4 regions of the Pseudoalteromonas sp. MER144-MNA-CIBAN-0113 genome follow, and region 1 is predicted to be linked to each of the others. Evidence: predicted binding sites of a transcription regulator. Region 1 holds the regulator's gene; each other region holds the start of a gene.

Region 1 (8,002 bases):
AGAACCTGAGCGACCACTTATAATTATTAATTCCATTTATCACCCTTAATTGTTACTACGGTTGACTTACAATTACTTGATACAGCTCATTGTCGGATTTTGCTGCTCGTAATTGCTTACAAAATTCTTTATCATTGAGCTTATCAGCAATCGTGGCTAGCGTCTTCAAATGCTGCTGATTATCGCCATCGGGAACAATTAACGCGACAAAAATGTCAACCGGCCGGTTATCAATCGCATCAAAATTAATAGCTGTTTCGCTCACTAAAATCAAAGCAAGGGGCTCTTGAGCTCCACTCATGCGACCATGTGGAATAGCAATGCCTCGGCCAATGCCTGTACTTCCAAGCTTTTCTCTTGCAGTTAATGCATTAAGAATATCTTGTTGTGTTAAATAGGGCAGCTTATTGTGAGCCAATTCACTGATAAATTCTAAAATTCTTTTTTTACTATTAAAAAGGACCGCAGCTTTACTGCAGTCCTGACAGATAAGTGAGCTTAGTTTCATAGTGTTAGTGTCGAGCAAGTTTCTCTTTGTGTTTAATTACTTGACGATCTAGCTTGTCAATGAGCGAGTCTATAGCGGCATACATATCTTGATGCTCAGTAGAGGCAAAAATCTCAGCGCCACTTACATGAACGGTTGCTTCAGCTTTTTGGTTTAGTTTTTCTACATCGAGAATAACGTGCACATTCGTTATGTGATCAGTGTGCCTCTGTAACTTCGAAAATTTACTATTTACGTAGTCTCTAAGCGAGTCGGTAATATCTACATGGCGACCAGTTAAATTCAGTTGCATAAACATTTTCCTCTTTGTTGTACGCCTTAAATCAAACTTTTACGTTGATTAGACGGGGGAATAGCTAGAGATTCGCGATATTTTGCTATAGTTCTCCTCGCTACTTTAATTCCTTGCTCTGCCAATATATCTGCAATTTTACTATCACTCAATGGTTTAGCTGAGTTTTCTGCAGCGATTAATTTTTTAATTAATGCACGTATTGCTGTTGATGAACATTCGCCACCATTTTCAGTACTTACATGGCTTGAAAAGAAATATTTAAGCTCAAAAATGCCACGTGGTGTATGCATGTATTTTTGCGTAGTAACACGCGATATAGTCGACTCATGCATTTCCACCATTTCAGCCACATCGTTAAGCACCATAGGCTTCATAGCCTCAGGACCGTGTTCAAAAAAGGCCTGTTGCTGTTGCACAATACAGTTGGTTACTTTAAGTAGCGTGTCATTTCTACTTTCTAAGCTTTTTATAAACCATTTAGCCTCTTGTAAGTGCGAGCGAATAAACTGGCTATCACCACTTGATTTAACCGTACGCGACATAGCTGCATATTGGCTATTTACTCTGATCTTAGGCATGCTATCTGGGTTTAATTCAACTACCCAACGACCTTTAACTTTCTTAACCGACACATCAGGAATAACGTATTCAGACTCTTCTCTAACAATAGTGTCTGCCGGTTTTGGGCTGAGCGTATGAATCAACGTCATGATTTCTTTAAGCTCATCTTCTTTAAGCTTTGTTTTTTTCATCAACGTGCGATAGTCACGTGCAGCAAGTAAATCAATATGATCGGTTAAGATCATTTTTGTTTCGTTTAAAAAAGGTGTGTCTTTATCAAATTGATTTAGCTGAATACACAAGCACTCTTGTAAACTACGCGCGGCTATTCCCACTGGATCAAATAGTTGAATACGCTTTAGTACCGCTTCTATTTCGTCAAGTTCAACTTCATCTTCGCCGTCGTTTTCTTGGTTAAAGCTTTCTAATATTTCTTCACAGCCAAGGGTTAGAATCCCTGAGTCGTCCACAGCTTCTACAATTGCAATAGCTATCGCTTCATCGGTAGGACTAAACGGCGTCAGTTGAAGTTGCCACATTAAATACTCATGCAGCGTTTCAGTCGAAGAGCCTTGATAAATAGATTCATCTTCTGGCATTGGGCCCGATGAAGAGGCAGGCGCAGCGCTCATATATTCATCCCAAGTAACATCCATAGCCATATCATCGCTAATGGTGTCTTTGGTCATTGCTTCGCCGCTATCTTGCTCATACTCGCTAGGTTTATCGTCAGCTGAGGCACTTAGCGTTAAGTCATCGTTATCGGCTTTTTGTTCGTTTTTACCTGCAGTGTCTTCGCTGTAATCGTGTTCTTCAACTTCAAGCAAGGGGTTGCTATCGAGCGCTTCTTGAATTTCTTGCTGGAGATCCAATGTACTGAGTTGCAATAAGCGAATTGCTTGTTGCAACTGTGGAGTCATTGTAAGTTGCTGGCCCATGCGCAGCTGTAATGATTGCCTCATTTATCTCTAACAATCCTTTTAAATTACGGTCTGTTGACCTTTACGGATTAAAATTTGTTCAAACTAGGGGCGGTTTAATTGCGGCGCGAGGTTTGTAACCTAGTGGGCTAAGTCAAAACCGAGCAAAGCTTCCGCGTCCTGCTCACGCTCCTTACCTACATCCATGTAGGCAACAAAGAGTAAATCGTCCCTAGGCAGAACCCGAAGGGCAGCGCCTGTTTGGCATTGATGCTGCGTTATCGCCTATTTATGGGGAATACCACACCACATAGGCTCTGCCTTGCCTAAATACCAAACAGACTGCTGCAAATTCAACCTTGAAAGGTCAACAGACCTAAGTATGATTAATCTTAGCAGATGCTTAGTGGAATAACACACATATTAGAGCTTGAACTGCTCGCCCAAATAAACATCGCGTACTGTTTTATCGTTTAATACGTATTCAGGAGTGCCTGATGCAATTAACTCCCCATGAGAAACTATGTAGGCTTTTTCACAAACATCAAGTGTTTCGCGCACGTTATGGTCTGTAATAAGTACGCCAATGCCACGGTTTTTAAGATGCTCTATAATCTTTTTAATATCTAATACTGAGATAGGATCAACCCCCGCAAAGGGTTCGTCTAAAAGGATAAATTTAGGGTTTGCTGCTAATGCTCGCGCAATTTCAACGCGGCGACGTTCACCACCTGATAAGGCCATACCTTGGCTGTCACGAATATGCTGAATGCTAAATTCATCAAGTAAATTATTTAAGGTATCTTCGCGTTGTTGTTTGTTTAATTCTTTACGTGTTTCTAAGATAGCCATTAAGTTTTGATAAACAGTCAGCTTTCTAAAAATAGACGACTCTTGCGGTAGATAACCAATCCCTAAACGCGCTCGGCTGTGCATCGGTAATAAAGTAATATCTTTATCATCAATTGATATTTTGCCTTTATCGCTAGGGACAAGGCCTACAATCATATAAAAAGTGGTGGTTTTACCTGCACCATTAGGGCCAAGTAACCCCACAATACTGCCAGCTTCAACCTCTAGGCCAACGTTTTTTACAACTTCACGACCTTTGTAGCTTTTAGCTAATAGCTCTGCTTTTAATGTGCTCATGGTTGGCCTTTATCATCTTCTTTTTTATTTTCAACAGGCACTAAAATAGTGTGTACACGGTCTGTTGAGTTTTCGTCTTTTTCTGCGCTAATTAACTGCTGCTCGATATCGTAAGTGATACTTTTAGCTGTTATTTTTTGACCTGCTTGAGCAATGCTTGCATCGCCGATTAAGGTTAAAAAACGCAGCGACACATCGTAACGCACTTCATTCGCACTGGCGCTCATTATGGTGCCATCGGCTTGTGTTTCTTCAAAATATGCAGGGCTGCCTGTGGCAATTAATAACTGTTTGTTATCGCCTAGGTCATCGCGTTTATGCACTTCTAAACGGTCAGCTGTGATACGGCGATTACCATGAATAATTTCAACATTTTTCTCAAAAATGCCTACGTTTTCTTTTAATTGACCTTCCTGCCTGTCAGCACTAATTGAGATTTGATTAGCCGCAGGAGCTTCAGTGGTTTCCTCTGCATGGCTATGAAATGCAATCAGTAATGAAGGAACAATTAGAATTTTAAATAGGTTATTGGTCATAATATAGGGTTCGCGTATGGTTAATAAGTTTAATCACCTCGGTTTTTAAATCGGCCTCAAGGCCTTTACCTGTGATTTTTAAATTAGGTCCTGTAATAACGACAGGCTGCTGTGATTGCATGGTTAATAGTTTTATATCAACATTGATGGTCTGGGCGGTGATCGTATCGATCATGGCGTTATCTACTAAGTTTTGAGCGGTTACATTACCCTCTAACACCAGTTGACGGTCGTCGTATAGGGTGGCTTCATCGGCGTTAATACGCCATGTTTGCTGCTCGTTGTATAAAGTGAATATAGGCTTTTCAAAAAAGGTAAAACCGAGTTGTTGATACAACTCCATTTTTACCGCAGTTACCTTATGGCTCACTTTACCTTGTTCATTATAAGCCGTTTGTTTTAGCTCAATAGCGGTATAATCAGGCTTAGCAATAACTTGTGTTTCTTCGCTTGCAGTAATATCAACCTTAGTAAAATAAGGATACCAGAGCCAAACCATACAGCTTATGAATAAAACGCTCAGTATAATGCGCGCTACATTCATGAACTCGTTCCTTGGCTAGTTAATGGCTTGTTATTTTCGAGCATAAGTAAGTCTGTCAGCTCTCTTACCGCACCAAAACCGCCGGGCAGTTGGGTTACATAATGTGATAAACGTTTAATAAGTGGATGAGCATCGTTTACGGCAACCGCAAAACCGACTTGCTCCATTACTGGCATGTCTGGGCCATCATCACCTATATAAGCAATTTGCTCATCGCTAAGCGCTAATTTTTGTTTTAATTCTTGATAGGCTATGAGCTTGTCTTCTTGGCCTTGATATATATGTTGTACGGTTAAACTGCTCATTCGCTGCTGCACTATATGAGAATGGCGCCCAGTGATTACGGCGACTTCAAAACCGCTGTTAATCAGGGCTTTGATACCAAATCCGTCTTTGGTGTTAAATGCTTTGAGTTCTTCACCTTGGTTTCCAAGATAAATACGTCCATCAGAAAATACACCATCAATATCACAAATTAATAGCTTTACTTTTTTTGCGCGCGCCTTTGCATCATCACTTAGCGGTTGATAGAGATCTTCAAATTGCATTTATAGCACTCCGGCTTTAAGTAAGTCTTGCATATTTAGTGCGCCAATCGGTTGATTATGCTCATTAATTACAATTAAACCATTAATACGTTTTTGTTCCATAATATTTAACGCTTCAGCCGCGAGCATCTCTTGGGTGGCTGTAGTACACGACTTGGTCATCACAACATTAATTTCAGTGCTATGAATGTCAATACGTTGCTCTAAAATACGGCGTAAATCGCCATCGGTAAACAGGCCTGATAATTGCTGGTCACTATCAACAATAGCGGTCATGCCGAGTCCTTTGGCCGACATTTCAATTAAGGCATCTTTAATCGTTTGCGTCTCGTTAATGATAGGCGTATCAGCACCACTGTGCATAACATCTTTAAGAGTTAAGAGTAATCGCTTGCCTAAGCTACCACCAGGGTGCGATAGTGCAAAATCATCAGCAGTAAAGCCGCGTGCTTCTAATAATGCCACCGCCATGGCATCACCCATAGCGAGTGTGGCAGTGGTACTTGCAGTAGGTGCTAAGCCCAATGAGCAGGCTTCTTGTTCAACTTTAATACACACATGCACATTTGCCAATGTTGCCATGGTTGAGCCTTGGTTGCCTGTCATGGCAATCATTTTGGCACCAATGCGCTTTAATACTGGAATAATATTAAGTACTTCGCTGGTTTCACCAGAGTTTGAAATGAGGATAACCACGTCATTTGCTGTGATCATTCCTAAATCACCATGGCTTGCTTCACCCGGGTGAACAAAAAATGCGGGGCTGCCGGTACTGGCAAGAGTGGCGGCTATTTTGTTACCAATATGGCCTGATTTACCCATGCCAATAACAATAATACGACCTGAGCAGTCATACATTAATTGACAGGCTTGGTTAAAGCTTTCATTAACGTATTGTGTAATATCGCTGAGTGCTTGGCGTTCAATCTCTAGAACACGTAACCCTTGTTGAATAAAGTTTAGCGTTGCCATGGGCTATCCTACTTGACTAAAAATATAACCTTGGTAAATCATAAATGCGACGATGAGCAAGCCACCTTCTATTCTATTGATACGTCTTTGACCTCTAAAGTTCAATGACATAGCAATTAGCGCCAAGGTTGCGCCAATCATAATAATAACATCACGGTTAGCTACTGATGCGTCAATAACCGATGGATTAATTAATCCTGCCAGCGGTAATACCGCTAAAATATTAAAAATATTCGAACCAACTATGTTACCCAGCGCTAAGTCATCTTCATTTTTAAGTACACCTGCAATTGAAGCTGCAAGTTCAGGTAAGCTGGTGCCTATAGCAATAATGGTCAAACCAATCACCAAGTCACTTAAGCCAAAATATTTTGCGATATCAACGGCTGAGCCAACTAAAAAGTGTGAACTAACCGGCAGTAAAATCATACCCACTACCAGCCAAAAAACAGCTTTTTTGGTTGGTACATTGTCAGGTACTTCGTCACAGGCTTCGCTCACAAACGGATCGTCTTGGTTTTTAGCTCGCAGTGAGACAAAAATAAGTCCGCCAATAAAAACAACAAAGCCAAATAATAAGGCTGCACCTTCAAAAAATGAAAAATAGTTATCTGAAAAAATATACCAAGTTGCAATGGAGACCAGCAGTACCAGTGGAATTTCACGTTTTAACGTACTTGAAGATACTGATAAGGGTCTTAAAAGGGCGGTAATACCTAAAACTAATAAGATGTTAGTGATGTTTGAACCAACTGCATTACCCACGGCAGTATCGGTTTTATTTGCCAAAGCTGCTGAAGCCGATACCATCATTTCAGGCGCTGAAGAGCCCATAGCTACCACGGTTAAACCTACAATTAGCGTTGGCACGCCAAAGTTTTTAGCCAGTGCTGCTGCACCATAAACAAACCTGTCTGCACTCCATACGAGAGCCGCAAAACCAAGAATTAAAATGACAAACGAGGTAACCATTGTGATAAGCCAATTAATGTAAATTCAGATAGCGCGAATAGTAACAAAAGCCACCATAAAAGTATAAATAAAAGAATAAGGTGTAATACATTAGGCGGTTATTTTAAGTATTCTTTGGCGCTTTTTATATGAAATTTTAAGCCAAAGTTAAGGCTGCTTGAATCAATCTTATAACTGTTTTTGCGACACTATTACAAAATCTTACGAATTGTTTTTTCCATATTGGTTAAAAAACCCTTAAAATAGAAATATGAGAGAGTATTGTTATGGAGAGCGACTTGTCGCAATCAATAGTTGAAGTCAAGGATGTTACCTTTTCTAGAGGCGATAGGGTCATATATAAAAATATGAGCTTTGACGTACCTGAGGGTAAAATTACTGCCATTATGGGGCCAAGCGGAATTGGCAAAACCACGATGCTACGCCTAATAGGTGGCCAGCTTAAACCAGACTCCGGTGATATTTTATTTAAAAACGACAGCATTGTCGCTATGTCGCGCAAAGAACTCTACGCGGCACGTAAACGCATGAGTATGTTATTTCAAAGCGGTGCCTTATTTACTGATATGTCGGTGTTCGATAACATTGCATTCCCCATTCGAGAGCACACGCAACTCAGTGAAGATTTAATCCGTTTAGTGGTATTAATGAAACTACAAGCTGTTGGCTTACGTGGTGCTAAAGATTTAATGCCTTCAGAGTTATCTGGCGGTATGGCACGTCGTGCAGCTTTGGCTCGCTCTATAGCGCTTGATCCTGAACTTATTATGTATGATGAGCCTTTTGCAGGACAAGACCCTATTTCAATGGGGGTGTTAGTTAAGCTGATCAAATCTTTAAACGAAGTACTTGGCTTATCTTCTTTAATTGTCACGCACGATGTGACAGAAGTAATGAGTATTGCCGACCACGTTATTATTATTGCTGATCAAGGCGTTATTGGCAGTGGTACGCCAGAGCAGATGCGAGAGCACGAATCACCACTTGTTCAACAGTT
Region 2 (8,002 bases), on a different contig from region 1:
GGCTCATCAAGTACGCACACCGTTATCAGCGGCTATGTTGTATGCTGCAAATTTAGGCTCAAAACGCTTACCCGAAGCTTCTCGCGGCAGTTTTCATACTAAATTAATGTCACGTTTAAAAGATTTAGAAACCCAAGTAAACGACATGCTGTTATTTGCTAAAAGTGGTGATCAGCAAGTTGTTGAGCAAGTGTCGATGCAACAGCTACTAAGTGAAGTTAAAGCCGGTGCCGATGCTATGGTAGCGCTCAATGATAGCGAATTAAATGTGAGCTTACCTGAACCCGATATTGAAATTATGGGTAACAAAACAGCATTGGCAAGCGCAATTCAAAACCTAATTCATAATAGTATTCAAGTCATTGGCAGTGGTGCACAAGTACATCTTAGTGCTTTGCGTGATACGCAAGACCCTGATTATGTCCGCATTAGTGTTAGTGATAATGGCCCTGGGATTGACTTAGCGCAAAGCGAAAAAATATTTGAACCCTTTTATACCACTAAAAGCCAAGGTACTGGTTTAGGACTTGCCGTTGTAAGTTCAGTGGCCAGTGCACATCAGGGACGTGTTGAAGCAAACAACAACCCACAAGGGGGAGCAATTTTTAGTATGTTGCTACCTATTAGTGTCACATCTAAATTAGGGGAGTCACAATGAGTAACACTATTTTAGTTGTAGAAGATGACGCCGGACTTCGTGAAGCATTAATTGATACGCTTGAAATGTCAGGTATAGCCTGTATGGCCGCCAATAGTGCTGAGCAAGCCATGTTGCTATTAAAAAAAGACGTATTTTCACTGGTGGTCAGTGATGTGCAAATGGGCGCAATGAGTGGCCTAGATTTATTACGTAGTATTAAATTAAATCACCCTGATTTACCCGTACTGATGATGACAGCCTATGCCACCATTGATGATGCGGTTGAGGCAATGCGTTTAGGCGCGATTGATTATATGGCTAAGCCATTTGCACCAGAAGTGCTATTGAATATGGTGAGTCGTTACTTACCAGAAAAAGAAAAAGAAACAGACGGGCCCATTGTCGCCGATCCTAGTAGTATTCAATTACTCGAACTTGCTAATAAAGTTGCTCGTTCAGATGCCAGTGTGATGGTGCTTGGGCCAAGTGGCTCTGGTAAAGAAGTACTGGCGCGTTATATTCATGACAAATCAAAACGCTGTAATGAACCGTTTGTTGCGATTAACTGTGCTGCTATTCCTGAAAATATGCTCGAAGCCACTTTATTTGGTTATGAGAAAGGCGCGTTTACCGGTGCTATTCAAGCTTGCCCTGGTAAGTTTGAACAAGCACAGGGCGGTACTATTTTACTTGATGAAATCACCGAAATGGATTTAGGCCTGCAAGCCAAGCTGTTACGTGTACTACAAGAGCGTGAAGTTGAGCGTTTAGGTGGTCGTAAAACCATTGCACTGGATGTACGTGTGCTTGCCACAAGTAACCGAGAGTTAAAAGAAGCGGTTGCTGATAATCAGTTCCGCGAAGATTTATATTATCGACTTAATGTTTTCCCTTTGCTGTGGCGGCCTCTGTGTGAACGCCCAGGTGATATTATTGTGCTGGCGAAACACTTAATTGAACGCCATTTAAGTAAAAGTAAAGAGCCAATGGCGTACCTAGATACAAGCGCTGAACAAAAACTGCTTAGCCATAGCTGGCCGGGTAATGTTCGTGAACTGGATAACGTTATCCAACGCGCTTTAATTTTACGCAGTGGCAGTACTATTGATGAGCATGCAATTTTTATCGAAAATCTAGCTCCAACGCATTTTTTGGCAGAAACTAAAGCTGACATTGAGCCTGTAAAAAGTAGTCTCAGTAACGCTTATTATGATGAAAAAGCAGCGCCTGCAGATGAGCAAAAAAATGATTTGTTAGCCGTCGATACTGGTAGTTACAAAGATGAGCTTAAAGATAAAGAACATCGTATTATTTTAGAAACCTTGGCACGCTGCCAAGGAAAACGTAAAGAGGTCGCCGAAACCTTAGGTATTAGCCCGCGTACTTTACGCTACAAATTAGCACAAATGCGTGATTTAGGTATTTCCCTCCCAGCATAACCCCCATAAGCCCTAAGTTCAATCACTTGAATTTAGGGCTGTCAAAACTCTGACTGCTTAATTATTTTACTTAAAGCGTTGTTTTAATTGATTTTAATTTTTGGCATGTTTTGTGCTTTATTCTCTTTAAGAGTTTACTGCATTATCAGAGACAATTATGAAAATTCAAAACAGTGCTTTATTTCAAGAAATGCAATCAATGGCTGCAGAGGCCACACGTAGTAATCAAGTTAATAACTTGCCAACGCAAGTGCAATCAACCTCTACAGCACAGTTTGGTGACATGTTGAGTAATGCCCTTAATACAGTGCATGAACTTCAGCAAGACGCAGGGCAAAAAGTAAAAGCGGTAGAGAATGGCGACAGAAGCGTATCGCTTGCTGAAGCAATGATTGCTTCGCAAAAGTCTTCTGTGGCATTTGAAGCTACGGTACAGGTTCGTAATAAGCTTGTTGAATCTTACAAAGAAATTATGAACATGCCTGTTTAATTAGGTAGTGGAGAATTATTGTGGCGCAATCTAATCAATCTACAGATCTGGCACTTGCTGATGGCATGATGGAGCAAAGTGAAAACGAAGATCAACAAGAGCAAAAATCAGGCTATTTCAGTGCCCTTGGCGGTGTTGATGTTTTACGTCAAATTACCCTGATTGTTGCATTAGCTATTTGTTTAGCCATTGCTATTTTCGTTATTATTTGGGCTCGTCAGCCAGATATGCGCCCTTTAGGTAAAATGCAAACTGAAGAGTTAATAGAAACACTCGACTTTTTAGATGCACAAAAAATTGACTACCAACTTGATGGCAATGTGGTCTCGGTGGATGAAACTGAATATCAAAATATCAAGTTATTGATGACCCGTGAAGGTTTAGATCAAGGGCCTACATCAGGTAGCGACATTATTATGCAAGACATGGGGTTTGGGGTAAGCCAACGTTTAGAACGTGAGCGCCTTAAACATGGCCGTGAGCAACAACTTGCCCGTACTATAGAAGAGCTAAATAATGTTACTCGCGCCAAAGTATTGTTAGCTATTCCCAAAGAAAATGTATTTGCCCGTAGAGAGAAAAAACCCTCTGCAACTGTTGTACTTACTCTTAAACGCGGTCGCTCTCTAGATGGCGAAGAAGTTGACTCGGTTGTTGATATGATAGCTTCAGCGGTACAAGGGCTTGAGCCTTCGCGCGTTACTGTGACCGATCAAAATGGTCGTTTATTAAATTCAGGCTCGCAAACCTCTTTAGCTGCACGCTCGCGTAAAGAATACGATATAGAACGTAAACGTGAGCAAGAATACCTAGAAAAAATCGACAGTATTTTGATCCCCGTGGTTGGATTAGGTAATTACACCGCACAAGTAGATTTAAGTATGGACTTTAGTGCGGTAGAAGAAACACAAAAACGTTACAACCCAGATTTACCTGCGGTAAGAAGTGAAACGACCTTTGAAGAAAATAATATTGGTGGCCTAGCGGTTGGTATTCCAGGCGCGCTGACTAATCAGCCACCAGTTAACTCAACTATTCCTGAAGATGCGATGGCGGGCGGTGCAGGCACTGCAACCTCACCGAGTAGAACTCACAAAGAAGCCACTCGTAACTATGAACTCGATACCACTATTTCACATAAGCGTCAGCAAACTGGAGTGATCCGCAGAATAAGCGTCTCTGTTGCGGTTGATTACCTGCCTACGGTGGGTGAAAATGGTGAAACAACTATGACGCCACGCTCGGTTGAAGCCCTGTCAAATATTCGTCGCTTGTTACAAGGTGGCGTAGGCTTTGATATGCAACGTGGCGATGCACTTGAAGTAGTGACCGTACCATTTGTTCGTGAAGACTCAGCGCTTGATTTTGAGTTGCCTTTATGGGAACAAGATTGGTTTATGAAAATGATGCGCTTAGTATTAGGTGCACTGGTTATTATTGTACTGATTTTAGCTGTCGTTAAACCTATGCTTAAACGCTTAATCTACCCAGATAATACACTTGAAGAATACGATGAAGATTCTCTTAGTTCAGGTGTTGATCTTGGTGACAGCACATTAGATATGCTAAATAATGACTTTGATTCTGCTTCTGTTGGCTTCTCAAGCGATGGTACACTACGCTTACCAGACCTACACGGCGACGAAGACTTACTCAAAGCGGTTCGTGCCCTTGTAGCCAATGAACCAGAACTATCATCACAAGTAGTGAAAGCGTGGTTAACAGAAGATGACTGATCAAGAACAAAAACAACTACCTCAAGCGTTTGATGTTGATAAACTTGATGGTGTAGATAAAGCCGCGATATTATTGCTGAGCTTAACTGAAGAAGATGCAGCGCAAATCCTAAAGCACTTAGAGCCAAAACAAGTGCAAAAGGTCGGTATGGCCATGGCGGCAATCGATGATTTGTCACAAGCTAAAATTAGCGCGGTTCATAATTTATTTATTGAACAAATTCAAAGCTTTAGTACGATAGGTTTTCAGTCTGAAGACTTCATCAAAAAAGCACTTACAGCCGCATTAGGTGAAGATAAAGCCGCCAGCTTGATAGACCAAATAGTGATGGGTTCAGGCGCTAAAGGGCTTGATTCATTAAAATGGATGGACTCTAAACAGGTGGCTAACATTATTCGTAATGAGCATCCACAAATTCAAACAATTGTTCTCTCTTACCTAGAGCCTGAACAGTCGGCTGAAATTTTAGCGCAATTTCCTGAAAAAGTGCGCCTCGATTTAACCATGCGTATTGCTAATTTAGAAGAAGTACAACCGGCAGCATTGCAAGAATTGAATGAAATTATGGAAAAACAATTTGCCGGTCAAGCGGGTGCACAAGCTGCGAAAATGGGTGGCTTAAAAGCTGCGGCAGATATCATGAACTACCTCGATACCAATGTTGAAGGGCAGTTAATGGATTCAATCCGTGAGCATGACGAAGAAATGTCGCAACAAATTCAAGACTTAATGTTTGTCTTCGAAAACTTAATGGATGTAGACGACAGAGGCATTCAAGCAATCCTGCGTGAAGTGCCGCAAGATGTATTAATGAAAGCCATTAAAGGGACCGACGATGCCCTTAAAGAGAAAATTTTGGGTAACATGTCAAAACGTGCCGCTGAAATGCTCGCTGATGATTTAGAAGCTATGGCTCCTGTGCGCATTAGTGAAGTAGAAGCGGCGCAAAAAGAAATTTTATCAACAGCACGTCGCCTTTCTGATTCAGGTGAAATTATGCTTGGTGGTGGCGGTGGTGAGGAGTTCTTATAACCTATGAGTCACTCTAAAGGTCGCCCGTTACATGCAGATGAAGCTGATGAGTTATTAAAAAATTGGCCAATTCCTGATGTTGCTCCCGATGAGCGAAGCTTTCGCAATCGCTCTACGGCTTATGGCACACCCTTAGCCGAGCTATACCGTAAAGAAATAGCAAAAGAACAAGTAGAAGAACCGGAAGAACCAGAGCTGCCTTCATTAACTATGGTAGAGCTGGAGCGTATTCGCCAAGATGCCTACGAAGAAGGCCTTAAACAAGGGCACGAACAAGGCTATATAGATGGCTTTGACAAAGGCGTAACCGAGGGTAAAGAGGCGGGTTACAAAGAAGGTGTAGAGCTGGGTAAAACACAAGGCCAAGAAGACGTTAAACCCTTAATTGATGAGCAGTTGACCAGCCTGCGTGGCTTACTAGATAGTTTAAGCGACCCGCTTAAAAAAGTGGACGAGCAAGCAGAAAAACAGCTGGTACAGCTAGCCACTATGCTCAGTGAAGCGATTATTTATCAAGAAGTAAAAACATCACCTGATATTATTTTACATACTTTGAAAAAAAGCATTGATGCACTTAATGCAGAACAAGAAAAAGTTCGAATTCATCTTCATCCAGATGACTTAACGCTGATAAAAGCCAGTTATGGTGAACAAGCTATTGAAGATAATCATTGGCAATTAATTGCAGAACCCACTCTAGAGCGGGGCGGTTGTGAAGTTAAAACAACGTTATCATCTTTAGATATGACCTTGAAAACCCGTGTCAAAGAAACGTTGGATAGCTTTTTGCATAATAGTTGTATCTAACTTTTTTATTGGCGTGTCATGTCTGTGAGCGATACTTCATTAAGCGAACGCTTATCTCAATACCAACGACATATTAAAATTCCAGCGCCTGCAGTTGCGGGCGTTTTAACCCGTGTGGTTGGTTTAACACTGGAAGCCAAAGGTTTGCGCGCTCCGGTAGGCAGCCAATGTAAAATTGAAACAATGAACGGCTTTGTTGACGCTGAAATTGTTGGATTTAACGATCAAACTTTGTATTTAATGCCTAACGACCACATTTCAGGCGTACTTCCTGGTGCGCGAGTTATCCCCCAAGTTAATGACACAGGTTTGCCTGTTGGCATGAGCTTACTTGGTCGAGTGGTAGACGGCTTAGGCAGACCTTTAGATGGCTTAGGTAAAATTAATGCAGAACATACACTCAAATTTGCTCAAAATGCAATAAACCCTCTTGCAAGACGCCCCATTAGTAAGCCTATGGATGTGGGGGTACGTGCTATTAACTCGGTGATTACTGTCGGCCAAGGCCAGCGCATGGGCTTATTTGCAGGCTCTGGTGTGGGTAAATCAGTATTATTAGGCATGATGACCCGAGGCAGTGAAGCCGATGTGATTGTAGTGGGTTTAGTCGGTGAGCGTGGTCGAGAAGTAAAAGAATTTATTGAAGAAATACTGGGTGTTGAAGGGCGTAAACGTTCAGTTGTTGTTGCAGCCCCCGCTGATGCCTCACCATTAATGCGATTAAAAGGCTGCGAAAGTGCGGTAACCATTGCAGAGTATTTTCGAGATCAAGGTTTAAACGTATTGTTATTACTCGACTCGGTGACGCGTTATGCTATGGCACAGCGTGAAATCGCCCTGGCTGTAGGTGAGCCCCCTGCAACAAAAGGTTACCCACCTTCAGTATTTGCTAAATTACCTGCGCTGGTGGAAAGAGCGGGTAATGGCGGGGAAGGGCAAGGCTCTATTACTGCCTTTTTTACCGTACTGAGTGAAGGCGATGACATGCAAGACCCGATTGCTGATGCTGCACGTGCCATACTTGACGGACATATTGTTTTATCTCGTGATTTAGCCGACAGCGGCCATTATCCTGCCATTGACATAGAAAAATCGATTTCTCGAGTTATGCCTCAAGTGGTGTCTGAATCGCACATGCAACAAGCTCGGGTGCTTAAACAGGTATATTCTATGTATCAACAGAACAAAGACATGATCACCTTGGGCGCTTATCAAAAAGGCAGTGATCAAATGCTCGATCAGGCAATAAACATGATGCCAAGAGTGAACGCATTTTTACAACAAGGGATGCGTGATGTGATTAGCTATGATGATGGCCTTCAAGGGCTCGCGCAATTATTAGGACAAGCATAATGGCAAAAAATAAACTGCATTTGTTGCTCAGGCTTGAAAACGAAAAAGAAGAAACGTTGCGCATGAGCTACTTGCAAGCTAATCAAAATTTGCAAGTAAATCAGCAAAAGCTGCAGGGCTTAAATGACTTTCGACTTGAATACACGCAGCAACTTCATATTAAGGGGCAGTCGGGTTTATCAAGTGCCGGATTTAGTCAGTATCATGCATTCATTGCTAAGATTGAAGAAGCGATACGTCAACAAGCAAGCACTGTTAACACTGCAAAGCAGGTGGTTAGCCAGCGTAAAACCTTGTGGTTAAAGCAACAAGTAAAAGCGAAAGCGGTTGCTAAGTTAATTGAAAAACAACAGATAAAAGCGGATATGTTGGCCGCTAAAAGTGAGCAAAAAATGCTCGATGAATTTTCCTCAAATCAGTTTTATCAAAGGAATAAAGCGCTATAAGGTAGGCATGTTAATTGCTTAGATTCTATAAGAGCAATGATTTTTAGGATTGTGCGGT
Region 3 (8,002 bases), on a different contig from region 1:
ACAGCGTGCCGATGGCCAAGGTGAAGAAACCGAACAACCACTTGATGAAATGATTGATATTGCATTATTCAATGATGATCCTGAAAACCTTCTAGCTGAAGACTTTGTGATTTATTCACAAAAACATCAAATAGTGTCTGGTGCAAACACCATCGAACTTAAAGTAAAAGAAAAACCCATGTACGCTGGGATAGACCCTTACATTAAGCTTGTAGATAAAGACAATAAAAATAATTTAGCTAAGTTTTAACGCTAAGTGATTTAAAGGCCGCATTTCGTGCGGCCTTTTGTTTTAGCGAATTGGTATAAAAAGCTTATTTGAAACAGAGAATATAATGCCAATACACAATAATGCTTATTTAAGCGAGTTAGCATAACGCGGAAATATTTAACGGCAGCTAGGTAGTCGTTGATTGACCGAGGCGGGTAATATAGTAGGGCGCTTTAGTAGCTAATCCTAGAGAGGATTACGAGCATTTTTAAACCGCTCTAAACGAGAAAGGGCCTTGCGGCCCTTAGTGTTGCAGCAAGTAACACATTCTTTTTATAAGCTAAAGTCGACAGCGTAGGCTACATAAGCTTTTACATCTGAGCCGTCCATGTCGTTATCTGATAGGCCAAAAGTAAAACCATCTTTAGACACCGAAATACCATAATCAATAATATTGTCATCACCGATGAAATCGCCTGAGTAATGACCTATATGTAGCGCCATTTCTGTGCCATTACTACCAACAGCAAAGCTGTAATCGGCGTTTAAATACAATGAATCACCAAAATCAGTACCGTCACCATTGGCAGCAGAAGTTGCAAGTACGGCTGCACCAAATGTAAAACCTTGCACACTAATGCTACCGTAAACTTCAGAAAAATCTGCATCTGCACCTGATGCCGCATCAGGGTACGCATAATAGATATACCCTACGTCATAACTTACGTTTTCATTAATAGCGCCGCCAAAACCTGCGTATAAGTCTAGTTCGTAGGTCATTTCATCAGCCCAAGACGCATTTGACGCCCACGTACCCGCATAAAAGCCAGATTCATTAGCGTAATCAATACCGCCAGATACAGCTGCATCGCCCCCAGTTTGCTCTTGTCCGCGCCATAAGTAGTTTGAAGTGGCTGCTGCATTTGCTGTTACTTCAGCAAATGCAGTAGTTGATGTCATTCCTGTTAATGCCAATGCACTGATCAATATTGTTTTTTGTAGTTTTAGCATGTCTCATTTCCCATTGTATGATTTTGCACGCCAAGGCTTTTTATTATGAACGACTACAACCTTTTGTTTGGCGGCATTTTATTATGTTACTAATGGGGTATTTGCACTGTGTGTGCCAAATTAAAATTATTCGTTTATAAATTATTTTTATTATTTAAAACAATGTATTGAAAATAATATGAGGTAGGGATAGAAAAGTAATTATTTAGCAGGTTCACTTTGCTGGTGCAAAAAATAGCCTAGCCGCACCATCAAAGCGCTGCTAGGCTATTTTATTTTTCTTGTGGGTTAATTAACCAAAAATGGCACGCATTAGGGTAATTGTTTCGTTTACACCACGGCCTTTTTGTACTTCGCTAATAATAGAGTCACGTTTAGCACGAATATGCTCTGGAACATCATCAGCAGCAAGTGCGCGGTCCACTAATATTTCAGCCGATTCTTTGCCGCGGCGTGGCGCTTTACTGCTGCTCGAAGTGCTACGTGTAGGTTTATTTAGTAGCTTAATGTAGTTAGAGTTATCTGCAGTATTAGTATCTGCATAATAAAAAAAGCAAGGTATTAGCGCTTTTATATCCACTAACTTAGTTTCTAGTTCATTACCTGCATTGGCCATTTTAAACCATGACATAGCGTGAATGCTTTGTACTACATCTTGCCAGTAACGCTCAAAGTCACGGTTATTTAATTTGGTGATACCAAGTGCGGAGCAAAGTGCATCTAAGCGACTGTTACTAATCGGTGTAAATACATCAGGGCGGCGCATTGCTAATAAGCGGGTGGCAGGCGCCAGAGTTGGTTTTTCATCACTACCATTAAATGCACTCAAGTAAGCAATTACAAATTGTTGGTAATTACCTAGCGCTACATCACCCTCAAGTGGAATGTTGCTAAGGGCATCGTCGAATGCACCTGGCAAATCAGCCAGCATCTGGTGAAAACCTTTGGCGCTTTTGGTAGAGGCAAACCATTCTACATCAAAGTTATAAGTACTCGGATCGAGTGATGCCATATGCTTACCGCTAAAAGCGAGTAAGTCTTCAGGGATCATATCTTTTAACGGCTTTTCACGCAGGCCTGCAATATAAGTAGTTAAACGTAGCTGCTCATCAAGTGCCACCAGTTCTTTATGTTGCTCTACAAACATACTCACTACTGGCCAAGGCGCGACACGTAGTGTTTTTAACTGCAAAAAGCTAATTGCTGAAATTAATAAATCATGAAGTTTCTTTAAAGTTGGTAACTGATTGGTTTCAAGTAAATCATGATTGATACGGTCACGGCTAGCATGTAGTAATTCGTAACACCAACCTAAGAAGTCTTCAGGATGATTTTCTATTTTCACCGCCATCAGATTTAAGCTGATCTCAGAAGCCTGTTTTAAAATATTTTGATAAATCTGGCCTTCTTGTTCGCCTAATGCCATTTGTGAAGGTGAAATGAGCAGTTTTTTCATGCCTGATGGTACTCCGGTTAGATACATTTTTCATGTTGTTCAATTTTAGCGCAAAACGCCCTAAAACAACAGGGCTGTGCATCATACCGAAGAATAGAAGGGATGCAATCAAGATAGTTCTGAAAATCTCAAGATTGCATCATTGCTGTATTAATCGTGCTCATCGAGTATAAATAGACTCTCAACCGAGGTATTAAAGTGCAGTGCTATTTTCAACGCAATGATCACCGACGGTGTAAAGCGCGATGTTTCGACCGTACTAATGGTTTTGCGCGAAACATTAATCGCATCGGCTAGTTCTTGCTGCGATAGCCCCGCGGCTTTGCGAAATTCTGCTATATGGTTTTGCACATTAACTCCTAATCACGACTTTGCCAAAGGATGGAAATACCGTACACCAAACTCATAACAGCTAAGTAAAAAGTAGCCATCATACTATGCGATACTTGTAACGCGAGACTGTCAGAGCATAAATATATTGTGCCCATGCTAAATAACAGTGCTAGTACAACATGTTTATAGGCAATCGTATCTATGGTGTTTAAATACTCATCTTTATAAGTCAGGCGGTAACTTAATTTCCATGTAAAACCGCCTCTGATCACAAACATAAAGAATGAGCCAAGAAAAGCTGCACTTCCTAAAAACAACAACGGTACTGATGTGTGATTAAGTATGGGGTAACCACTGATAATTAGTAAAGTTACACCCATGAATATGGAAAACCATGCGTTTTGCGCCATAAATTTTTCTTCGGTTTTAATATCTTGTTGTTTCATAATATCCATCCTGTGAAAGTTTTAATTTGTGTTTTTGTAACCTACAGGTATCAATGTAACCTTGAGGTATCATTTGGTCAAGTTATTTTTGTAACCTAAAGGTATCAAAATGTTTCAAGGTGAATTTATATTGCAGGTGTAACAGCGAGGAAATGGCTTTTTTATAGCTATAGCAATGATTTTAATGCTAACTCCCGCTATGATAAGAGTATTATTTGCACATTTGAAAGGACCATCATGAAAACCTTATTTAAAGTTATTGGCGTTATACTGTTATTGCTTGTTGCTTTAATCGTTGCAGCGCCGTTTTTAATCCCTACCGATGCAATCTTTAACAAAGTTTCGCAACAGGTAGAGCAAACCACAGGGCGAGCTCTGACCATTAAAGGTGACAAAACCTTATCTGTTTTTCCGTCATTAAAACTTGAGCTTGAAGATGTGCACTTTGCCAATATGAAAACGGGCTCACGCGCTGATATGGCAAGCATGCAGCAACTGGCAATTCATATTCCGTGGTTTTCGCTATTTGGTGGTGAACTGAAACTAGAAAAGTTTGTCATTAATGAACCAAATATTCTGCTAGAAACCGATAAAAGCGGCAAAGCAAACTGGCAGTTATTTGATGCTGTGGCCAAGCAACCAGAGCAACAAACTCAAGCGGGAGAGGCAGTCAAACTACCTGAAAACTTTGATATTCAATTAGGTGAAGTCGCTATTTATGGCGGGTCATTTACTTATTTAGATGGTCAAACGGGTGCTAAACAACAAATTAGCGATTTAGAACTGGCTATATTACTGCCTTCACTGCGTAAACAGCTTGAAGTAACCGGTGCTATTACTTATATGCAAGAGCGATTTGAGCTTGATGTAAAACTTAATACACCAGCAAAAGCGATTGAAGGCGCCACATTTAATGTAAAACAAACGCTTAACTCACGTTTAGTAGATCTAATGTTTGATGGCAGCATAGCCAAACAAGGCCAAGACATTAAAGGACTTTTAACACTTAACGGTGATTCGGTTAAAAATATTGCTAACTGGCAAGGAGTTGACTTAAACGCTAAAAACAATGCGTTTAACGCCTTTAGCATCAATGCCGAAATGCACTTACTCGGTGAAGAGTTTAACTTAACTGAATTAGTAGCAACGCTCGATGCACTCGAGATTAAAGGTAAAAGTAAGTTAAATTTAGGCAGTCGCTTAGCTGTTAATGCTGATATTGACTTAGGCATGCTTGATTTAAATCCTTACTTACCTGAAACCGTAGCTAAAAAAGAAGTCCCTGCAAAAGACGACTCTAAGCGTGCAGAGCCAATAGCGTGGGATGATACTAAAATTGATTTAAGTGGCTTGAATGCATTAGATGCAAATGTGATTGTCCGTTCAAGTGGCTTAAAAGCGAACGATATTAAACTCGGCGCAAACCAGTTTACTGTGGCACTAAAAAATAGCGTTGCTAAATTAAGTTTAGACAGCTTTGCGGCTTATGAAGGAACAGGTAAAGGGGTGGTGACTATCAATGCTCAAAATACCCCTTATAAAATAGCAACCAACTTCGATTTAGATAAAATAGACGCACAGCCATTACTTAGCGATGCTGCAGGCTTTGATAAGTTAATGGGCAAAGGGTCGTTAAATTGGAATTTAACTACAACTGGGCAAAGCCAAAAAACGTTTATAAACGCGCTCAATGGTAAATTAGGGTTTAAGTTCGCAGATGGTGCGGTTAAAGGGGCGAACGTAGCGGAAATGGTGCGTAAGGGTAAAGAGCTAGTTAAAGGCAACTTTAATGCCGTGTCTGAGGGACTAGATACAGGATTTGAAGAATCTGAGAAAACTGATTTCTCTGCGCTTTCGGGTAGTTTTAACTTTACCAATGGCGTAGGCAAAAATACTGATTTATCGTTGATCAGCCCTTTAATACGCATTTCAGGTGAAGGAGACGTTGATTTGCCGCAAACTCTGGTTAATTACCGCCTAGTAACAGGTCTCGTTGACTCTATTGAAGGTCAAGGTACTACTGATGATAGCACTGGCTTTAAAATTCCACTGAGGATAAAAGGCCCATTCCATGATGTTGGTATAAAATTAGATATAGGCAGTCCGGCTAAAGATGAAGCAAAAGAAAAAGCTAAAGACAAAATTAAAGACAAATTAAAAGGTTTGTTTGGCTAATTTTAATTACTGATATAAAACAAAGCATCGCTACGGTGCCTTGTTTGTTTTGTAACCACCTGTAATTTAGATAGATAGCATAAATAACCAGTTTCTAATTTAGCCTCCGCATTAAATTAATTAAAAAATAACCTACCACTCCCCCCTCAATGCTGATACAATTGCCCGCCCTTAAGAGACATCTAGTATGTTTTTTGAGTGGAATTCAATCGAAATGTCTTGATTTTAAACAAATTTAAGACAAGTTGTAATTACTACACCGGAGGTCATTAACATGATCCAAATGCAAACTCAGCTGGAAGTTGCTGATAACAGCGGCGCTCGCAAAGTGCAGTGTATAAAAGTCCTTGGTGGTTCACACCGTCGCTATGCAGCGATTGGCGATATCATTAAAGTTTCTGTAAAAGAAGCGATTCCTCGCGGTAAAGTGAAGAAAGGTGATGTTAAAAACGCGGTAGTTGTGCGTACCAAAAAAGGCGTTCGTCGTCCAGACGGTTCATTGATCCGTTTCGACAGCAATGCGGCTGTTATCTTAAATGATAACTTGCAGCCTATTGGTACTCGTATTTTCGGCCCTGTGACTCGCGAACTTCGTAATGAAAAGTTCATGAAAATCGTTTCACTAGCCCCAGAAGTACTGTAAGGAGTCTATCATGGCAGCAAAAATCCGTCGTGATGACGAAGTAATCGTACTAGCAGGTAAAGACAAAGGTAAGCGCGGCAAAGTGCTTTCAGTTGTAACCGAGTCTGGTCGAGTATTTGTCGAAGGCATTAACTTAATCAAGAAACACCAAAAGCCGGTTCCACAGTTGAACCAAGCTGGCGGTATTGTTGAGAAAGAAGCGTCTATCGACGTATCAAACGTTGCGATCTACAACTCGGAAACGAGCAAAGCAGATCGTGTAGGTTTCAAGATTGAAGATGGTAAGAAATTACGTATCTTTAAATCTACTGGTAAAACTATCTAATAGTTGGAGTAGAATGATGGCGAAACTGCATGAAGTATATAAAGACAAAGTAGTTGCTGAACTTCAAGAGAAGTTTGGTTTCAGCTCTGTCATGCAAGTCCCTCAGATCGAAAAGATCACATTAAACATGGGTGTGGGCGAAGCCTTAGCTGACAAGAAGATTTTAGATAACGCTGTTGCGGATCTAGAAGCTATCTCTGGTCAGAAACCTTTAATCACTAAAGCACGCAAATCTGTTGCTGGCTTCAAAGTGCGTGAAGGTTACCCGATTGGTTGTAAAGTAACCCTACGCGGCGAGCGTATGTGGGACTTTTTTGAGCGTTTGGTTTCAATCGCTATCCCACGTATCCGTGACTTCCGTGGTGTAAGTGCTAAGTCTTTTGATGGACGCGGTAACTACAGCATGGGCGTACGTGAACAAATCATCTTCCCAGAAATTGATTATGATAAAGTAGACCGTGTACGCGGTATGGATATCACAATCACTACATCTGCGAAATCAGATGAGGAAGGCCGTGCGTTGTTAGAAGCGTTTAACTTCCCATTCAAGAAATAAGGGTAGGGTTATGGCAAAGAATTCTATGAAAGCGCGCGAAGCAAAGCGCACTAAACTAGTTGCTCAGTACGCTGAAAAGCGTGCAGCACTAAAAGCTATCATCAGTGATGTTAATACATCTGAAGATGATCGTTGGGACGCGGTACTTAAGCTACAAGCTTTACCTCGTGATTCTAGCCCTGCACGTCAACGTAATCGTTGTAACATTACGGGCCGCCCACATGGTTTCCTTCGCAAATTCGGCATGAGCCGTATTAAAGTTCGCGAAGCAGCTATGCGCGGTGAAATTCCTGGCCTTAAAAAGGCTAGCTGGTAATAGAATCATGGGAGTAAGACTATGAGCTTGCAAGATCCTATCGCGGATTTATTTACACGAATCCGTAACGGTCAGTCAGCGAAGAAAGTATCTGTAACGATGCCTAATTCGAAACTGAAAGTAGCATTAGCTAATGTATTAAAAAATGAAGGTTACATCGCAGACTTCTCAGTAAGTGGTGATGTAAAACCTGAGCTTTCTATCGAGTTAAAGTACTTCGAAGGCAAAGCTGTTATTGAAAATATCCAGCGTGTAAGTCGCCCTGGTCTACGTATCTATAAGAGACGTGACGAATTACCAAAGGTAATGGGTGGTTTAGGTATCGCTATCGTATCAACTTCTAAAGGCCTAATGACAGACCGCGCAGCACGTAGTGCAGGCGTTGGTGGTGAAATCATTGGTTTTGTAGCTTAATCGGAGGGGAACTATGTCTCGCATAGCAAAGGCACCAATAAACGTTCCTGCCGGTGTAGAAGTTACATTAAAAGGCCAGGAAGTCACAGTTAAAGGCAAAAACGGTGAACTTACTC
Region 4 (8,002 bases), on a different contig from region 1:
GGGGTAAACCTGCTAAAAAATAGAACCTGTAACGGATTCAGTGTAACTACCGGTGTTTAGTTTTTCTAACCTAATATCTAATACCTAATACCTAATACCTAATACCTAAAATATAACACCTGCACTTTGCTCTTAATCCCTAGACAAGTTATATTTTTTCATTTTTTCGACCAGTGTGGTTCGCCTTACGCCTAGCACTTCAGCAGCACGGGCAACAACGTAATCAAAGCGCTCTAATGCCTGTGTGATTAAGTTAATTTCAAGCTCAGCTAAGTACTCTTTAAGTTCAATACCTTCATCGGGCAATAACCCAGGGGCCGCTTGAGCAAAATCATCTTCGAGATCTATTTCGTCTTCGCTAAATCCGCCGCTAAAAATATCATTAAATGCATCACGCTCCATCAGTTCTTCTGGGTACTGAGGCTCATAAGCTTCAACTTCAATATAGCGGTATTTATTTGGTAAATCAGGAACATCCACCACCTTATCTGGGAACATAATAACCATACGCTCAACTAGGTTCGCGAGCTCACGGATATTACCCGGCCAAGAATGTTCTTTTAAACTATCAATAGCACGCTCTGTAAACTTAGCCGTAGTACCGCTTTGCTCATTTACGCGGCGCATAAGCTCTTTAAGTAGTAATGGTATGTCTTCTGCGCGTTGAGCAAGAGATGGGCTCTCAATAGGAAAAACATTTAAGCGATAGTATAAATCTTCTCTAAATGAGCCTTTTTCTATCATGTTTTCAAGGTCTCGGTGGGTTGCGGCAATAACACGCACATCAGCTTGAATCGCTTTAGTACCACCAACGCGCTCATAGCTGCGCTCTTGTAGCACTCGCAGTAACTTAACCTGCATTTGCAGTGGCATGTCGCCGATTTCATCTAAAAATAGGGTGCCACCTTGCGCCAATTCAAACCGGCCTTTACGTGCTGAAATAGCGCCGGTAAATGCACCTTTTTCATGGCCAAATAATTCGCTTTCTAGTAGCTCTGCAGGAATTGCCCCACAGTTTACTGGTACAAATGGGCCTTTGTTACGCTTAGAAAGCAAATGTACGTTTCGGGCAACTACTTCTTTACCTGTGCCCGACTCACCTAAAATAAGTACGTTAGCATCGGTTTTAGCAACCTGCGTAATTAAAAAGCGTAAATCTTTTACGGCTTTGGTTTCACCAACAAGACCATCAAAGGTGCTTTTCTCTTTATTATTTTTATGTTCATGCGGCAACATGCGCTGATATTGCTGACAGTCGTGTAACAGCTGTGTGGTTATTTCATGAGTAAATGGCTCACATATCAACCCCACAACATTAGCCAAACTCAACAAAGGTTTAAGCGTTTCACCAATGAGTAAAAAAGGAAATGTTGGGTATCGTTTAATTAAACTTTCGTGATCTAAAGACTGCAAAGCACCTAACACCACAATACATTCTTTGTTTTGATAGTGGCTACATGCCTGTTCAAAGTCAGCTTCTGTTTGCAACTGTACCGCCTCACCAATAAAAGTAAGCGATGCGTATAATCCAATAGAGCGATTGTTATTATTATCTAAAATTAAGATCATCTTTAGCGAGCCATTTATTTCACTAATTTGTTTTATTAATCAAATTGTAAGCCAGTTGGGTTTGGATGCAAGCAATAGCGGCGATTTTTTGACATTAACGCCAAAAAACAGACACTGGCCGCACAAAGTCAATACTTTATAACTATTAATTGCCTGGGTAGTTTTAGTGACATACATACTTAGGATGAATTAAACGACATATAATGCGATTTTCAATGATACGATTTCACACAGTAAAAACTCATAAAAACTGCTATTATTATTTAAAGGTGTGACTGTTTTGGCCGATAAAGTAATAGTCAAACTTATGTTGGAACTAAACTTGCTTAGAGTTCTGAACATGTAATTAAAATTTAAGGAATTACCTATGGCTCATGCATCAATCAATAAATACCGTCAAATAACAGTTAGCAGCGTTAAAGAGATGACACCTTATGATCAAGTCAAACTCGTGTTTGTAAATATTGTTGGCAAGCTCTCTGCTGCAAAAGGATTTATTGAACGTAAAGAGTTAGAAAAAAAAGGCAACGCAATCTCTGATTGTATTGTGCTACTTGGTGCGTTGCAGCAAGTGTTAAATTTTGAAGACAATAATGAAGTATCAACTAACTTAGACTCTTTGTACGATTACTGTCAGCGTTGCTTATTAACTGCAAACCTTGAAAACAACATTGATAAAATTGATGAAGTAATTACCTTAATTAAAGAGATTAAGTCAGGCTGGGAAGCAATTCCATTCGAACAAAGAGAACCACAACTGTAATGTCTTTAAATCGGGTTACAAGCTCACAAGTTAAAGATAGTGAGACTCGAGCATATTGCAATGAGCTAGTAAGTTTGATTGCTGACTCAGAAGATTGGGATATTGAGCAAGCGCTGAATATTCATAATAAACTTGATATTCACATAAGTAGCTCACTTTCTAGAGAAAAAACTCATTATTCAGCTACTGAACTTGAGTTTTTAATTAACCTAATAGAACAGCTATCTGTTAAAATAGATAATCAAAAGCAACTATTAGCGGTTAAAATAGTTGGTAATCAAAAAAATAAAAAAGCTGTAAATAAGTATAAATCTAATATTTAAAAACACTTCTTGCCTTAGCTAACCCCCTATTTTATTCCCCTTTACAGAGTGATTAAGCAGATTTTTCACTCTGTATTTTTATTTCCTCAAACCTCACTATAAAACAACACAGTTAGTTACTAACAATCGAACAAACATAAAAAAACCTGACTCATAAGCCAGGCTTTATTTGCTAAACAAAGTTAATTGTTTAGCTAGACTTTTTAGCCACACCCGGTAGGTTAGCTAATTGCTGCTGCAAGTAACCTCCTGTCGAGTTTAGGTTAGCAACTAATATATCCATGGCATTGTATTGGCTATATAGTCGCTCTTCATACTTTTTCATTCGGCTATTAAATGCATCAACTTCATCTTGTAGCTTATCGAGTTGTGTTTCACGCCCTTCAATACGTGAACTAAAAATACCATCAGAGGCCGTATAACCTTTAATAACAGTATCTAACTGGCCAACAAAACCATCACCGTCATTTTCGCCAACAAAAAACGTTTGAATAGCTTGTGGATCGCTTTCTACGGCAGCTTTAAGAGCGTCAGAATCAATACTTAACTTACCTGAGCGCTCAGTTCTAATACCAAAGTTAGCTAAAAAGTCGGTATTACCATTACCCGTGCTAAATTCAGATGTTAACATCGAGCGTACTTGGTTTACAGAGCCTCTAAGTAATGAATCACCCGCAAGTGCACCAACGCCCTCTTCAGCGCTAGAGCGACCGAGCTGATTTGATAAATCAATAAATGCATTAAACTTCTCTACAAACGACTTTAATCCAGCAGCAACATTATTATTATTTTCAGTGATAGTTGCTTTACTTAAATCATCGTCTGCATTGTGAGTTTTTTTGGCATTAATGGTGACGCCCTCAATGACATCTTTAAATTCATTTGTACTGCTTGTCGCAACAAGCGTCCCATCAATCGTAATTGAAGCATCCGTCGCTGCTGTTACTTCGTTTAAGTTTTCAGCATACGTTGTTGATGTTGTATCACTATCATACGCAAGACGAGACAAGCCAGACAAGTCTGTATTACCACCATCACCGACATCATCAACTACAATTTTTATTGCGTTTTCTGCGCCGGTTTCTTTACTTGATAACACTAATCGCTGCCCCGTATCATCGGTAATAATAGTAGCATTAACTGAATCATTGTCAGCAGAGTCATTAATCGCGTCACGTATATCAGCCAGCTTTGCTGTGTCTGACACATTTATGTCAAAACTGTTAGAGCCAGAACTAATCGTGAGCTTACCCTCTCCCACCGCTTCATCGCCAGCTATAGCATTTGATGTTAGCTTTTGGTTCTCAGCCAAACTATTAACTTTAATAGAGTAATTATTGGTTTGCGCGTTTTTTTCAGAGCTTAAAGAAACAAAGTCGTCACTGCCACTGATAGTGCGCTTTTGAAAGTTTTCGATGTCACCCAATGATTCTAGTGAACCATTAAGCTCTTCCAAAGAGGCTTTTAGGGTACCTACTGCAGATATATCGGTAGTAAAGTTTGCTTGCTGTTTAGTTACTCGAGCTTGGTAAGGGCTTTTTTCAGCATTCACTAAAGCAGTTACAATTTCATTAACTTGAAGCCCTGAACCTATACCTTTAAATGAAATATCCATAATAATTACCCTCTTAAATTACTGAAAACTAAACTTTAAAATCAACCAATACACCGGTGGCTTCCGCTAATTTAGCAACGATACCTAATACCTCTTCAGACGGGTACTGCTTAACTAAATCACCACTTTCTTTATCAATCACCTTAATAACATTACGGCCAGAATCTTCGTCGACCTTAAACTGAAGGCTGCGATTCATTTCGCCCATAAAGTCCTGCAATTGCTGTACCACCTTCTCTAGTTTTTCAGGTGATAACTCAGTTTTAGAAATTTCGCTATTACTTGCAGTGGTGGTGATGGGTGTATTCTTTTGTTCATCAGCATTTTGCTTAACTTGTGATGGGGTTTGGTAACTTGAGGTAACCTCACCTTTTTGCGCTGAGCTGATATTTAGATTTAAACTTTGCGTTTCCATAATTCGCTCCTACTATAAAGCGATATAAAGCTTTATACCTATACAAGAAAGGAAGGGTTGCCCCTTCCTTAGTAGTTAAGTATAGAGCTTATTGTTAAATTAACCTAATAAGCTAAGTGCTGCCTGTGGCAACTGGTTAGACTGAGCTAAGATTGTTGTACCAGCCTGTTGCATAATCTGGTTTTTAGTCAGTTTAGCCGTTTCTGCAGCATAATCTGTATCTTCGATACGACTTTTAGAAGCCGACACGTTTTCTGATACGTTTGAAAGGTTAGCAATAGTGAAGCCAAAACGGTTTTGAACCGCACCTAAGTCTGCTCGTTGTGCATCAATTTGCGCAAGCGCCGCATCAATTGTTTGAATTGCATCTTGTGCACCTTGACTTGTTGCCCCAGAAATATCAATAGTTTCAACTGATGTCAAAGAGCTTGTAGAAGCACTAAATAATTCAGTTTCATCGGCAGTTCCATCATTAGAAATACCAATTTTGTTCGGTGATGATAAGTTTATTTCTGATGTTTTTGAAGCCGTTGCTGTAGATGCAGTTACTCCATCAAATGTTAAACCACCAGCTGGAGTACCTGCATCCATAACAGATTCAATACCATCCACACCTGTTGCTTTAAGTGTAATTTCACCAGCATCAGAATCGTAAACTGCATCATACCCATCGGCAACCATATCCTCAGCTAAGCGAGCCATATCACCACCGTAGGTACCTAAATCATAGTTGTCATCGCCAACATTGATTGTTGCGTTATCTGTATTAGTGATACCAGCAATAGTTACTTCTAAGCGAGCTTCAGCAACTACGCCTGTAGCAGCAGCATTTATTTTTGCTGCAGCACCATCAGCACCATCATTAGCCCCAAGAGTAACATCGACACCATTAATATTTAGTGTGCCTGCTGTTATAGCTTCATTTGTAGCCATGTCACCAGCTGCAGCTACTGCGCCAAATACAGAACCAGCACCATCAATTTCATTTGCACCAAGCGCATCTGCTGATACATCACGCAAAGTTACGTTAATTGTTTCGTTAGCGTTTGAACCTACTTGGAATTGTTTAGTACCGAACGAACCATCTAGTAAGCTTGTACCACCAAATTTAGTCGTTTCAGCGATACGAGTAAGCTCTTGCTGTAATGCGCCAACTTCTTTTTGTAGTGCGGCACGAGCGTTTGCATCGTTTGAACCATTAGCTGATTGCAAAGATAGGTCACGCATACGTTGTAAGATGTTTGATGACTCTTGCATCGCACCTTCAGCGGTTTGCGACATTGAAATACCGTCATTCGCGTTACGCTGAGCAACACCTAAACCATTAATTTGTGAAGAAAGACGGTTCGCAATTTGTAGACCTGCCGCATCATCTTTCGCACTGTTAATTTTCATACCAGATGAAAGACGTTGCATTGATGTACCTAATGCTTCGCTAGATTTTGATAAGTTTCTTTGTGCATTTAATGATGCAACGTTAGTATTTACTGATAAAGCCATGTTATAACTCCTGATTACTTTCGTAATGTAACTAATTGATTTTAACCAAGAGCCATCACAATAAAAATCTGTTCAAGCTCCGTTCTAATTAAGTTAACGGCCGTTATAAAATTACCTTTAGCTTTTTTTTAAAAAAAACAGTAAAAACTTTTAATTGATTGAAATACAAATAAAAAAGCCAAGCATATTTGCTTGGCTTTTTTATAACTAGCTGGCATTAGCCACCTAAAAGACTTAATGCGGCCTGTGGTAACTGGTTTGCCTGCGACAAAATAGTGGTACCGGCTTGTTGCATAATTTGGTTTTTAGTTAGGGTTGCTGTTTCAAGCGCGTAATCAGTATCTTGAATACGGCTACGAGAAGCTGACACGTTCTCAGATACGTTAGCAAGATTGGCAATGGTAAAACCAAAACGGTTTTGCACCGCACCTAAGTCTGCACGCTGGGCGTCAATTTGCGCTAATGCAGCATCAATAGTTTGAATTGCAGATTGAGCACCTTCACTAGTTGTACCACTAATATCAATCGCCTCCACTGATGACAATTGACTTAATGAGCTATTAAACATCTGGAGCTCATTTGCTGCTCCATCGTTTGAAATACCAATTTTGCTCGGTGATGACAAATTTATTTCCGATGTTTTTGAAGCTGTTGTTGCTCCCGCAGCAGTTCCATCAAACGTTAATCCACCAGCAGGCGTACCAACTGCTTCCATTACAGATTCAATACCATCAACACCTGTTGCTTTTAGGCTAATATTGCCTGCAGCTGGGTCATAAACAGCATCATAACCGTCAGCCACCATCTCTTCTGCTAGGCGCGCCATATCACCACCAAAAGTGCCTAAGTCATATTCATCATCGCCAATTTTTATAGTTGCATTATCGGTACTCGTTATCCCTGCGATAACAACATTTAGACGAGCCTCAGCTGTAACACCAGCCGCAGCTCCATTAATAGAATTAGCTACACCATCAGCGCCATCATTTGCTCCAATTAAAACATCAGTACCGTTGATATTCAGTGATCCAGGAGCTACAACTTCATTTGCAGCCATACTGCCTGCAGCTACTACACCAAATACAGTTCCTGGCCCATCAATTTCGTTGGAACCAATAGCATCGGCAGCAACATTACGTAAACTTACATTAATGGTTTCATTCGCATTTGCACCTACCTGAAACTGTTTAGTACCAAAAGTGCCGTCAAGTAAGCTGGTGCCACCAAATTTAGTGGTATCTGCAATTCGAGTGAGCTCTTGTTGCAGGGCTGCTACTTCTTTTTGCAGTGATGCACGGTCAACCGCACTATTTGAACCATTCGCCGATTGCAGTGATAAGTCACGCATACGTTGCAGAATATTTGCTGACTCTTGCATTGCACCTTCAGCAGTTTGCGCCATAGAAATACCATCGTTGGCATTACGCTGAGCAACCGTTAGGCCATTAACCTGAGACGTTAGTCGGTTGGCAATTTGTAAACCTGCAGCATCGTCTTTTGCGCTATTAATACGCAAACCAGATGATAGTCTCTGCATTGAGGTTTCAAGTGCCATGCTAGATTTAGATAGATTGCGTTGCCCATTAAGTGATGCAACATTTGTATTTACGCTTAAAGCCATTTTACCATCTCCTAGTTTCAATCAGAATGTGGTTCAAAATATTTAAGCAAAAACCACACTGTCTATGACTAGTTGAATGCATTACTTGTGCCAACTAGTAAAAAAAGATTAACCCTATGTTTTAAAACAACTAAATAACACTTATTGCGGCTTTAAATTAGAAGTTAGCGATTTTTTGACAGAAGATAAAAAGGGG

What was found. The regulator sigma-54, encoded in region 1, starts transcription at its own class of promoters, with help from an activator protein. The targets are predictions, from matches to a motif close to GTTGGCACGNNNNTNGNNT.
Region 2: a site for sigma-54 is predicted at 2,179-2,197, ahead of fliE (flagellar hook-basal body complex protein FliE). Genes of this name have one in related genera too.
Region 3: a site for sigma-54 is predicted at 1,324-1,342, ahead of AAEY57_RS08225 (TorF family putative porin). Genes of this name have one in related genera too.
Region 4: a site for sigma-54 is predicted at 1,879-1,897, ahead of fliS (flagellar export chaperone FliS). Genes of this name have one in related genera too.

Annotation. Positions count from the first base shown of each region.
Region 1 is NZ_JBEOOG010000037.1:14,571-22,572, reverse strand. It holds gene rapZ (RNase adapter RapZ) at 1-36, opposite strand, end outside; gene ptsN (PTS IIA-like nitrogen regulatory protein PtsN) at 56-508, opposite strand; gene hpf (ribosome hibernation promoting factor) at 513-800, opposite strand; gene AAEY57_RS11135 (RNA polymerase factor sigma-54) at 827-2,326, opposite strand; gene lptB (LPS export ABC transporter ATP-binding protein) at 2,708-3,433, opposite strand; gene lptA (lipopolysaccharide transport periplasmic protein LptA) at 3,430-3,969, opposite strand; gene lptC (LPS export ABC transporter periplasmic protein LptC) at 3,959-4,513, opposite strand; gene kdsC (3-deoxy-manno-octulosonate-8-phosphatase KdsC) at 4,510-5,061, opposite strand; gene AAEY57_RS11110 (KpsF/GutQ family sugar-phosphate isomerase) at 5,062-6,033, opposite strand; gene AAEY57_RS11105 (calcium/sodium antiporter) at 6,037-7,005, opposite strand; gene AAEY57_RS11100 (ATP-binding cassette domain-containing protein) at 7,272-8,002, shown strand, end outside.
Region 2 is NZ_JBEOOG010000025.1:1,245-9,246, forward strand. It holds gene AAEY57_RS08630 (sensor histidine kinase) at 1-658, shown strand, start outside; gene AAEY57_RS08635 (sigma-54-dependent transcriptional regulator) at 655-2,079, shown strand; gene fliE (flagellar hook-basal body complex protein FliE) at 2,237-2,569, shown strand; gene fliF (flagellar basal-body MS-ring/collar protein FliF) at 2,590-4,305, shown strand; gene fliG (flagellar motor switch protein FliG) at 4,298-5,338, shown strand; gene fliH (flagellar assembly protein FliH) at 5,342-6,145, shown strand; gene fliI (flagellar protein export ATPase FliI) at 6,164-7,498, shown strand; gene fliJ (flagellar export protein FliJ) at 7,498-7,944, shown strand.
Region 3 is NZ_JBEOOG010000023.1:6,704-14,705, reverse strand. It holds gene AAEY57_RS08230 (ABC transporter permease/M1 family aminopeptidase) at 1-250, shown strand, start outside; gene AAEY57_RS08225 (TorF family putative porin) at 545-1,222, opposite strand; gene AAEY57_RS08220 (hypothetical protein) at 1,515-2,678, opposite strand; gene AAEY57_RS08215 (helix-turn-helix transcriptional regulator) at 2,829-3,029, opposite strand; gene AAEY57_RS08210 (hypothetical protein) at 3,038-3,457, opposite strand; gene AAEY57_RS08205 (AsmA family protein) at 3,695-5,632, shown strand; gene rplN (50S ribosomal protein L14) at 5,907-6,275, shown strand; gene rplX (50S ribosomal protein L24) at 6,286-6,600, shown strand; gene rplE (50S ribosomal protein L5) at 6,617-7,156, shown strand; gene rpsN (30S ribosomal protein S14) at 7,167-7,472, shown strand; gene rpsH (30S ribosomal protein S8) at 7,494-7,886, shown strand; gene rplF (50S ribosomal protein L6) at 7,900-8,002, shown strand, end outside.
Region 4 is NZ_JBEOOG010000066.1:14,597-22,598, reverse strand. It holds gene AAEY57_RS15070 (sigma-54 dependent transcriptional regulator) at 133-1,569, opposite strand; gene fliS (flagellar export chaperone FliS) at 1,937-2,332, shown strand; gene AAEY57_RS15060 (hypothetical protein) at 2,332-2,655, shown strand; gene fliD (flagellar filament capping protein FliD) at 2,846-4,270, opposite strand; gene AAEY57_RS15050 (flagellar protein FlaG) at 4,299-4,685, opposite strand; gene AAEY57_RS15045 (flagellin) at 4,785-6,185, opposite strand; gene AAEY57_RS15040 (flagellin) at 6,403-7,806, opposite strand.